Regions from separate parts of the Aureimonas mangrovi genome, predicted to be linked through region 1. Evidence: riboswitches for the same ligand, from Rfam matches in the RefSeq annotation. Region 1 holds a riboswitch; the other holds the start of a gene.

Region 1 (4,176 bases):
CCTGCATATCCACCCGGACGGTGGCGTCGCGCGGCTGCGTGTCTATGGCACCGTCGCCAAGGACTGGGCGGACGTCTCGCCGCAGGAAGAAGTGGACCTCGCCTCGCTCCTCAACGGCGGCACGGCGGTGGCATGGAACGACGCGCATTACGGCCATCCGGCCAACATGCTGGCGCCGGGCACCGCGCCCGTCATGGCCGACGGCTGGGAAACAGCGCGGCGCCGCGTGCCGGGCAACGACTGGTGCGTCCTGAAGCTTGGCACCGCGGGCACGGTGGAGCGCGTCCATATCGATACGCGCCATTTCAAGGGAAATTTCCCCGATCGCTTCACCCTGCGCGCCAAGCGCCTCGGCTCGGATCCCTCCGCTGACGTCATCGAGGAGGCCTCGGCCGACTGGCCGCTCCTCGTGACCGAAACGAAGCTTTCCGCCGACGACCAGATCGAGATCACCACCGTCGAGCCGCTTGGCCCTGTCACGCATGTCCGGCTGGACATCTTCCCCGATGGCGGCGTCTCGCGCCTGCGACTCTTCGGGCGGCGCGAGGCATGAGCGGCAGGCTCGTCGCGCAGGAACTGACGGCCGATGCCTTCCGCCCCTTCGGCGAGGTGATCGAGCCGGACAACGCCAGCGAAATACAGCTCATCAACGGCGGCTCCACCACGCGCTTCCATGACATCGCGCCGGTGGAGCTCGGCGGCGGCCGCGCGCTGATCTCGATCTTCAGGGGCAAGCCCTTCGAGTTGCCCCTGAAGGTGGAGATGCTGGAACGCCACCCGCTCGGCAGCCAGGCCTTCGTACCGCTTCAGGGGCGCCCGTTCCTCGTCGTCGTCGCGCCCGACGAGGACGGCCGTCCGGGCGCGCCCGTCGCTTTCCTCTGCGACGGCAGCAAGGGCGTGTCATACGCCGCCGGCACTTGGCACCACCCGCTGATCGCGCTGGAGGAAGCGTCGGACTTCCTCGTGGTCGATCGCGGCGGGGAGGGCGTCAACTACGAGGAAGCCTTCTTCGACGAGCCCTATTCGCTGGAGAGCTCGGCCCGGTAGAGCACCGGCCAGTCGTCGGGCGATACGCCTCGGCACTCGCCCATCACGGACTGCTCGACCAGAGCCGGGCCGTCGGCGGTGAACGCGAAGCGCGTGTAGGAGCCGCAGTCGCCGATGCCGCGCCCGCGTGCGAAAGCCTCGAACGTGCGGCCGTCCTCGGCCAGCATCGGGTTGACCAGCGTGGAGCGCTGGTCGCCATCGGGCGACATCCCCTGTCCCTGCGGGCCGAAATCGGCCGGCGTGACCTCGCCTTCGCGCACGATCGAGAAATCGTAGGAGATGTTGTAGGCGCCCGCGCTCGAGCACACGCCCCACAGGCGCGTGCCGTCCTCGGCCTCCAGAACGTAGTCGCCGGCGGTCTCGGGGCAGTATTCGTCGCTTTCGGGAAGGCCCTCGGGCCGTTCGCCGGGCTCTGAAACCTCGCTGAGGGTCATGGCATCGACGGTGACGGCCGGTGGCGTCGGCGGGATCGTGTCGGCGGGGCGGTCGCCCCTCGCGACGAGCGCCCCGCTCGTGCCGGCGCGCTCCTGCATGGCGTCCATGTAGCGCAATGCCGCCGAGATGCCGGCGAGCGAGACGGGCACGCTGGTCTCGCCGAGCGAGACATCGAGGGTCTGCGCGGGCAACAGTGCGTCGATGAAGGCGACGTGATCGACCGGACCGAGCGCGGCCGAGACGATGCTCCCCTCCCCGGGCTCCGCGTCGAGTTCCATCACGGGCAGGGCCTCGCCGCCCGTCAACGACAGCTCGATCGTACCGCCTTCGCCGGCATCGTCGAGGATCGCGACGGAAACGTCCGGGCCGGATTCGGCGCCCGCCTCGCGCGTGATCTTCAGATAGGCGGGCGCTGGCGCGGCCTCGGGCGCGAGGCCGATGGCGGTGCAGTCCCAGCGGTTGTCGCAACCGACCACCCAGTCCCCGAAATACTTGATCTTGCCGGCCTCCTGCGCGAGCGCGGGGGTCGCGAGGAGGGCGGGAGCGATGAGGAGGAGCGGGCGCATGGCGGTCCTTTCGTCTGTGATCGGGCGATCCTGCCGCCCTCTTTCGGCAGTCTCGTGACGGTGGCCATACACGGCCTGCCGCGATAGGTTGAACCCGTCGACGGGGGCGTCCGCAAGCGCGGGCTGAGAAGCACCCTTGGAACCTGAACCGGATCATGCCGGCGGAGGGAGTCGAGAGGCGCAAGCGCGCCTTTCATCGCCCGCGCCCGAAAGGACAGACGCGATGAGAGCCCATCAGCCAGCCGCCCCCGATTTCGGCTCCCCGCTCTTTGCGGCGCTGCGCGCGGCGGCGGGTGACGACTGGAGCGCCTATGCGCGGCATGGTTTCGTCGAGCGGCTGGGCAACGGCACGCTGCCGCGGGCGGCCTTCCTGCACTATCTGCGCCAGGATTACGTTTTCCTGATCCACTTCGCGCGGGCGTGGTCGCTCCTCGCCTTCAAGTCGACGCGTCTCGAGGAGATGCGCCTCTGCGCCGCGACGGTCCACGCGCTCGTCGACACCGAGACGCGCCTGCATGTCGAGATCTGCGCGCGGGAGGGCATCGACGAGGCGGCGCTGGGGGCGACGCGCGAGGCGCCGCAGAACCTTGCCTATACGCGCTACGTCATCGACCGGGGCATGGCGGGCGACGGGCTCGACCTCCTCGTCGCGCTTCTGCCTTGCGTGCTCGGCTACGGCGAGATCGGCGCGCGCCTTGCCGCCGAGCACGGCACGCAAGGGCCCTATGGCGAGTGGGTCGCGACCTATGCCGGCGAGGAGTACCGGGAGACGTGCGCCGTTGTCGCGGCGCTGGCCGAGCGTCTCGGCGCGCGGCTGCTCGGCCCGGACGCATCTTCCTCGCCGCGCTGGCCGGAGCTGTGCGAGACCTTCGCCACCGCCTGCCGGCTGGAGGCGGACTTCTGGGCGATGGGCCTCTCGGCTGGAAATTAATCGAGCGGCACGATGTCCACCGTGTGCCAGGCGCTCTGTGCGCCCGTCGTCGTCACCACGCCGTCCACCGGCGCGACGTCGGCATAGTCGCGGCCGATGGCGGCTATGACGTGGTCCCCGACCGCCATGCATCCGTTCGTGGGATCGAAGCCGACCCAGCCGACGCTTGTGCCAAGCCACACGTCGACCCAGGCGTGCATGGCGTCAGCGCCTTCCAGGCGGGCCATGCCGGGCGGCGGCTCGGTGCGCAGGAAGCCCGAGACATAAGCGGCCGGGACCCCGAGACCGCGCAGGGCCGCGATCATTACATGCGCGAAGTCCTGGCAGACGCCCCGCCGCTGCGAAAAGACGCTCGCCACACTGGTGGAGACGTCGGTCGAACCGGCAACATAGGCGAAGTCCTCGCGGATGCCGCGGGCCAGCGCCAGAGCCGCGTCGGCGCCGTCTAAGTGACCCTGCGTGGCGCCGCGCGCATAGGCGGTGATCGCGCGGTCCGGGGTGACGAGCCGGCTCGGGCCGAGATGGTGGACGGGGCTCGCCCCTTCCGCATCGCGCACAGTGCGCGCCTCCTGGGCGATCGCGGCAAGGCCCGGTGCCGGGGCGGGTGCCCGGCGCTCGACGCGCACCCGAGCGCGCATCTCGGCGGTGAAGGCGTCATGCGCACCGGTGAGACGCAGATGGTCTGTCGCGTTGCCAAAGAAATCCGCCTCGCGAACCGCCTCGAAAGGCTGCGGCGAAAACGTCAGCGACAGGGACTCGACCGTCTGGCCACGATCGCCGCGCGGGCGGACGCGCAGGAGATGCCGCGCGCTGTTCACCGGCTGACCGTAGCGATAGCCCACGCGCAGGCGGATGTCGTATCTCATCGGATCTTGTCCCGCCCGCCCGACAGGCGGAAATAGCGTGCCGAGACCTCGTCGGAGATCGCGGCGAAGTCGCCCACAATGCGCGTGAGAAACGCCGGGTCGACCTCGATCGCGGCGGCGGTGCGCAGGCGCACGGCGAGCCGCGCGGCCCGCTTGCCGCTTCCTGTCGTCTCCCCGGCAAGGCCCGTCAGCCCGCCCTCCACGCCGTTCGCCTGAAAGGCGAGAGAGCGCGGATTGTGGGGGTCGAGGATCGACAGATCGACGACCGCCTCGCGCGACAGGTCGACCGAGAAGCGGCGGCGGTAGGTCATGCGGCTGTCGGTGAATTCCA
Region 2 (4,176 bases), 880 kb from region 1:
CGTTGTCCTGGATTTCGAAGATCATGCGCGGGCCGGACCTGCGGGCGCGCACGCGGATCTGCCCCGGGCGGCCGGGCTTGAGATACTTTACCGCGTTCTCGACGAGGTTGGAGAAGATCTGCTCGATGGCCACGCGGTCGGAGACGATCTTCGGCAGGCTGCCCTCCACGGTGATCTCGGCCCCCACCTCGTTCAGCCGATGCTGGAGCGTGTCGGTGATGCCGGCCAGCATCGCGTCCATGTCGAGCGGCTCGGGCGTGATGACGCGCCGTCCCTCGCGCGAAAGCCGCAGGATGGCGTTGATCAGCCGGTCCATCTTCTGGGTGGAGGAGCGGATGAAGCCGATCGCCTCCGGCAGGTCCTCCTTCGCCGCGTAGCGTGCCTCGGGCGTCACGAGGTCCGGCGCTTCGGTCTCGGCCTTGTCGATCAGCGCCGACAGTTCGCCCGTCGCCGCCTCGAGTTCGGCGGTGAAGCCCATCACGTTGACAAGCGGCGAACGAAGGTCGTGGCTGACGATGTAGGCGAAGCGCTGGATTTCGTCGTTGGCGCGCTGAAGGTCGGCGGTGCGCACGGCGACGGCGCCCTCGAGCATCTCGTTGAGCCCCGCGAGCGTGGTGCGCGAGCGCTCGAGAGCGGCGAGGTTGCGGCGGATGACGTAGATCGTGCCGGCGGCCATGACCAGAAGCAGGATGCCCGCAACGCCGAGGATGATGTAGGCGAGCGCCAGCGTCCGCTCACGCTCGATCACACGCTCGGCCAGAAGCCCCTGCTCACGCTCGACCATCTCGGAGATCACGCTGCGGATTTCCATGATGATCGCGACGCTGTTGTCCCCGTTAAAGAGGGTGCGCGGATCGAGTTGTGGGTCGGCGCGCAGCCGCTCCAGCGTCGTGCGGGCATTTGCGTTGTGCGCCTCGTCGAGCGCGCGCAATCGATCCAGAGCTGCTCTTTGCGAGGGATTGTCGGCGGTCAGCGCACCCAGCGCCTCGAGGATGGTCGCCTTGCGCTGGATCAACCTGTCGATGATGCCGGCATAGCTCTCGTCACTCGACAGGAGAAAGCCGCGCCGCGCCGTCGCCACGCGCTCGGCGGCGGTCTCGAACTCGCCCAGCGCCTTCTCGACCTCGTAGGTGTGGGCAACCAGATTGCCGCGCTGCTGCGTCTCGAGAAGCGCGACCGCGCCGGCAATCCCCACAACGACGAGAGCGGCGAAGCCGAAGACGATAGCGCCGACGACGGATCGGCCGAACGGCTTTGCGGAAGGCTTGATCAAGGCTGCGATTGACCCGTTGAACGCGAAACCCTGCCATAGCGGCCGCGCGGTGTGCGCGCCAGCCCTCTCGTCACCTTCGCGCGAAGTGGAGCACGGGCGGGGCAGGTGACTTGACGGCACCCATGCTTTGCGGGTGAGTGGGCGCCGGGCGGAGCGCCAAGGGAGAGACGACGGAAGACGATGCTGCAGGGCCTCTACGACTGGACCTTGAAGATGTCCCAGCATCGAAATGCCGAGCGCTCGCTGGCGGCGATGTGCTTTGCGGAAAGCTCCTTCCTGCCGGCCATGCCGGAGGTGATGCTCCTGCCGATGATCCTGGCGGATCGCACGCGCGCCTGGCGCCTCGCATTCGTCTGCACGCTCTGGTCCGTGCTCGGTGGCATCCTCGGCTACTTCATCGGTGTCTTCCTGTTCGAGAGCGTCGGCGAGCCGCTGCTCGCCTTCTACCGGATGACCGGCAGCTTCGAACGCATCGCCGAGGACTACAACGATCTCGGCTGGCTCATGGTGCTGATCGGCGGCGGCATCACGCCGGTGCCCTACAAGGTCATCACCATCCTGTCGGGCGTCACGCGGCTCGACTTCGCGGTCTTCGTCGGCATGAGCGTCGTCGCGCGATCGATCCGCTTCTACATCCCTTGCGCGCTCCTGTATTATTTCGGCCCGCAGGCGAAGGTCTTCCTGGAGAAGCGCATGTCGCTCGTCTTCTGGAGCTCGCTGGCGCTGATCGTCGGCGGCACGCTCCTTGCCGGATACATTCTGTAGAGGCTCCCGTTGACATGGGCGCGCGCCGCGATCATCTTCCCGCCCATCCGAGGGGTGCGCCCTATACGCGCTGAGATGGCGACATCGCCGAACCCTTGAACCTGATCCGGGTCATGCCGGCGTAGGGACGGGACATTGGTCGAAGTCGCATCTTCAAGCCGGGGCGGCTTTGCGCGCCCCCCATCCGCGAGTTGCCGCAGGAGCGGGGCTGCTCGCGCCGGGCTGAACTTTCTCGCCGGCTTCGCCACGATCCTCGCCATCTGGCAGTTCAGTATCTGGCTGATCGCGCCGCCGCATTTCATCCTGCCAGCGCCTGCCGCAGTCATCGAGGTGTTCGCGCAGCGCTCCGACTTCCTCCTGCGGCACGGGCTCGTCACGCTCGCCGAGATCGGCCTCGGCCTCCTCTTCGGCTCGCTTGCGGGCATCCTCGTCGCGTTGTCGGTCGCCTCGATCCCCGGTGTGCGCCAACTCGTCTGGCCAGCGGTGCTGGTGATCCAGGCGCTGCCGGTCTTCGCAGTGGCGCCGATCCTCGTCCTGTGGTTCGGCTTCGGCATGGCCTCGAAGGTGGTGATGGCCGCGCTCATCATCTTCTTCCCGGTTGCCTCCGCTTTCGCGGACGGCCTGCGCCGCACCGAGAGCGATGTCCTGGAATCGGCCGCGCTGCTCGGCGCCGGTCGCTGGCAGACGCTCGCACTTATCCGCATTCCCCTGGCGCTGCCGGGCCTCGTCTCGGGCCTTCGCGTCGCTGCCCCTCTTGCCCCGCTCGGCGCCGTGATCGGCGAATGGGTGGGCGCCTCGGCCGGGCTCGGCTTCATCATGCTGCAGGCGAATGCCCGCATGCAGACCGACATCCTCTTCGCCGTTCTCGTCATTCTTGCCGCGCTGACGCTGGCGCTGCGCTTTGCCGTGGACGAACTCGCCGCGATCCTCGTGCCCTGGGCGCGCGAGGCCGAATGACCGCAAGGACCTCGATCATGTCGCTGAACCGCCTCCTCCTCGTCGCCGGCGCGCTCGCCGGCCTCGTCGCCGCGCCCGCGCGTGCGCAGGAGCCGGCCGCTCCCGAGCCGGCCTCGCTGACGGTGCTCCTGGAATGGTTCGTGAACCCCGACCACGCGCCGCTCGTGATCGCCGAGGAACTCGGCTATTTCGAAGAGGCTGGGCTCGACGTCTCGCTGATCGCGCCGTCCGACCCGTCTGCGCCGCCGCGCCTCCTGGCGGCGGGCCAGGCCGACATGGCGATCCATTACCAGACGACGCTCTATCTCGATCACGCTGCCGGGCTGCCGCTGAAGCGCTTCGGCACGCTGGTGGAGACGCCGCTCAACATGATCATGGTGCGCGCAGACGGGCCGGTCGAGACGCTGGCGGACCTGCGCGGCAAACGCATCGGCTATTCCGTCTCGGGCTTCGAGGAGGTGATGGTGAGCACCATGCTCGCCTCGCAGGGGCTGGAGCCCGACGACATCGAGTTCATCAACGTCAATTTCGCGCTCTCGACCTCGCTCCTGTCGGGACAGGTGGATGCGGTGGCCGGCGCCTACCGCAATTTCGAGATGACGCAGATCCGCCTCGCGGGAGGGGAGGGGCGCGGCTTCTTTCCTGAAGAGAACGGCGTGCCGCCCTATGACGAACTGATCTACGTGACGCGCGACGACCTCATCAACGATCCCCGCCTGCCGCGCTTCCTCGACGCGGTGGAGAAGGCGACGCTTTATCTGACCAACCATCCGCAGGAGGCGTGGGAAGCCTACGCTAGCGCCTATCCGGATCTCGACGACGAGCTGAACCGGCAGGCCTTCACCGACACGCTGCCGCGCCTCGCCAAGCGACCGGGCGCGCTGGACACGCGCCGCTACGAGCGCTTCGGCCAGTTCCTCGAGGACGCGGGGCTTCTCGACACGGCGCCGGCGGTCGGGGAGATCGCGGTGGAGCTGCGATGATCGATCTTCCGATCCGGGCCGGCGCGCTCCTGACGGCCTTGCGCGAGAGACGTCCGCGCGTCCACTGCCTGACGAACTCGGTTGTGCAGAAGTTCACGGCCGACGGGCTCTCCGCGCTCGGCGCGGTGCCCTCGATGACGCAGAGCCTCGACGAGGTGGCCGACTTCGCTGTGAGCGCCGATGCGCTTCTCGTCAATC

What was found. Region 1 has a riboswitch for thiamine pyrophosphate ahead of H1343_RS16190 (TenA family protein). Riboswitches for the same ligand answer to the same signal wherever they lie in the genome.
Region 2: linked by a shared signal. The riboswitch ahead of H1343_RS03515 (ABC transporter permease) and the one ahead of H1343_RS16190 (TenA family protein) in region 1 are both predicted to bind thiamine pyrophosphate.

What each region holds. Positions count from the first base shown of each region.
Region 1 is NZ_CP059692.1:3,349,572-3,353,747, reverse strand. It holds gene alc (allantoicase) at 1-553, shown strand, start outside; gene H1343_RS16200 (ureidoglycolate lyase) at 550-1,047, shown strand; gene H1343_RS16195 (DUF1176 domain-containing protein) at 1,020-2,048, opposite strand; TPP riboswitch at 2,141-2,235, shown strand; gene H1343_RS16190 (TenA family protein) at 2,272-2,979, shown strand; gene H1343_RS16185 (transglutaminase family protein) at 2,976-3,845, opposite strand; gene H1343_RS16180 (circularly permuted type 2 ATP-grasp protein) at 3,842-4,176, opposite strand, start outside.
Region 2 is NZ_CP059692.1:748,947-753,122, forward strand. It holds gene H1343_RS03505 (sensor histidine kinase) at 1-1,273, opposite strand, end outside; gene H1343_RS03510 (YqaA family protein) at 1,454-2,038, shown strand; TPP riboswitch at 2,079-2,183, shown strand; gene H1343_RS03515 (ABC transporter permease) at 2,261-2,995, shown strand; gene H1343_RS03520 (ABC transporter substrate-binding protein) at 3,013-3,978, shown strand; gene H1343_RS03525 (hydroxyethylthiazole kinase) at 3,975-4,176, shown strand, end outside.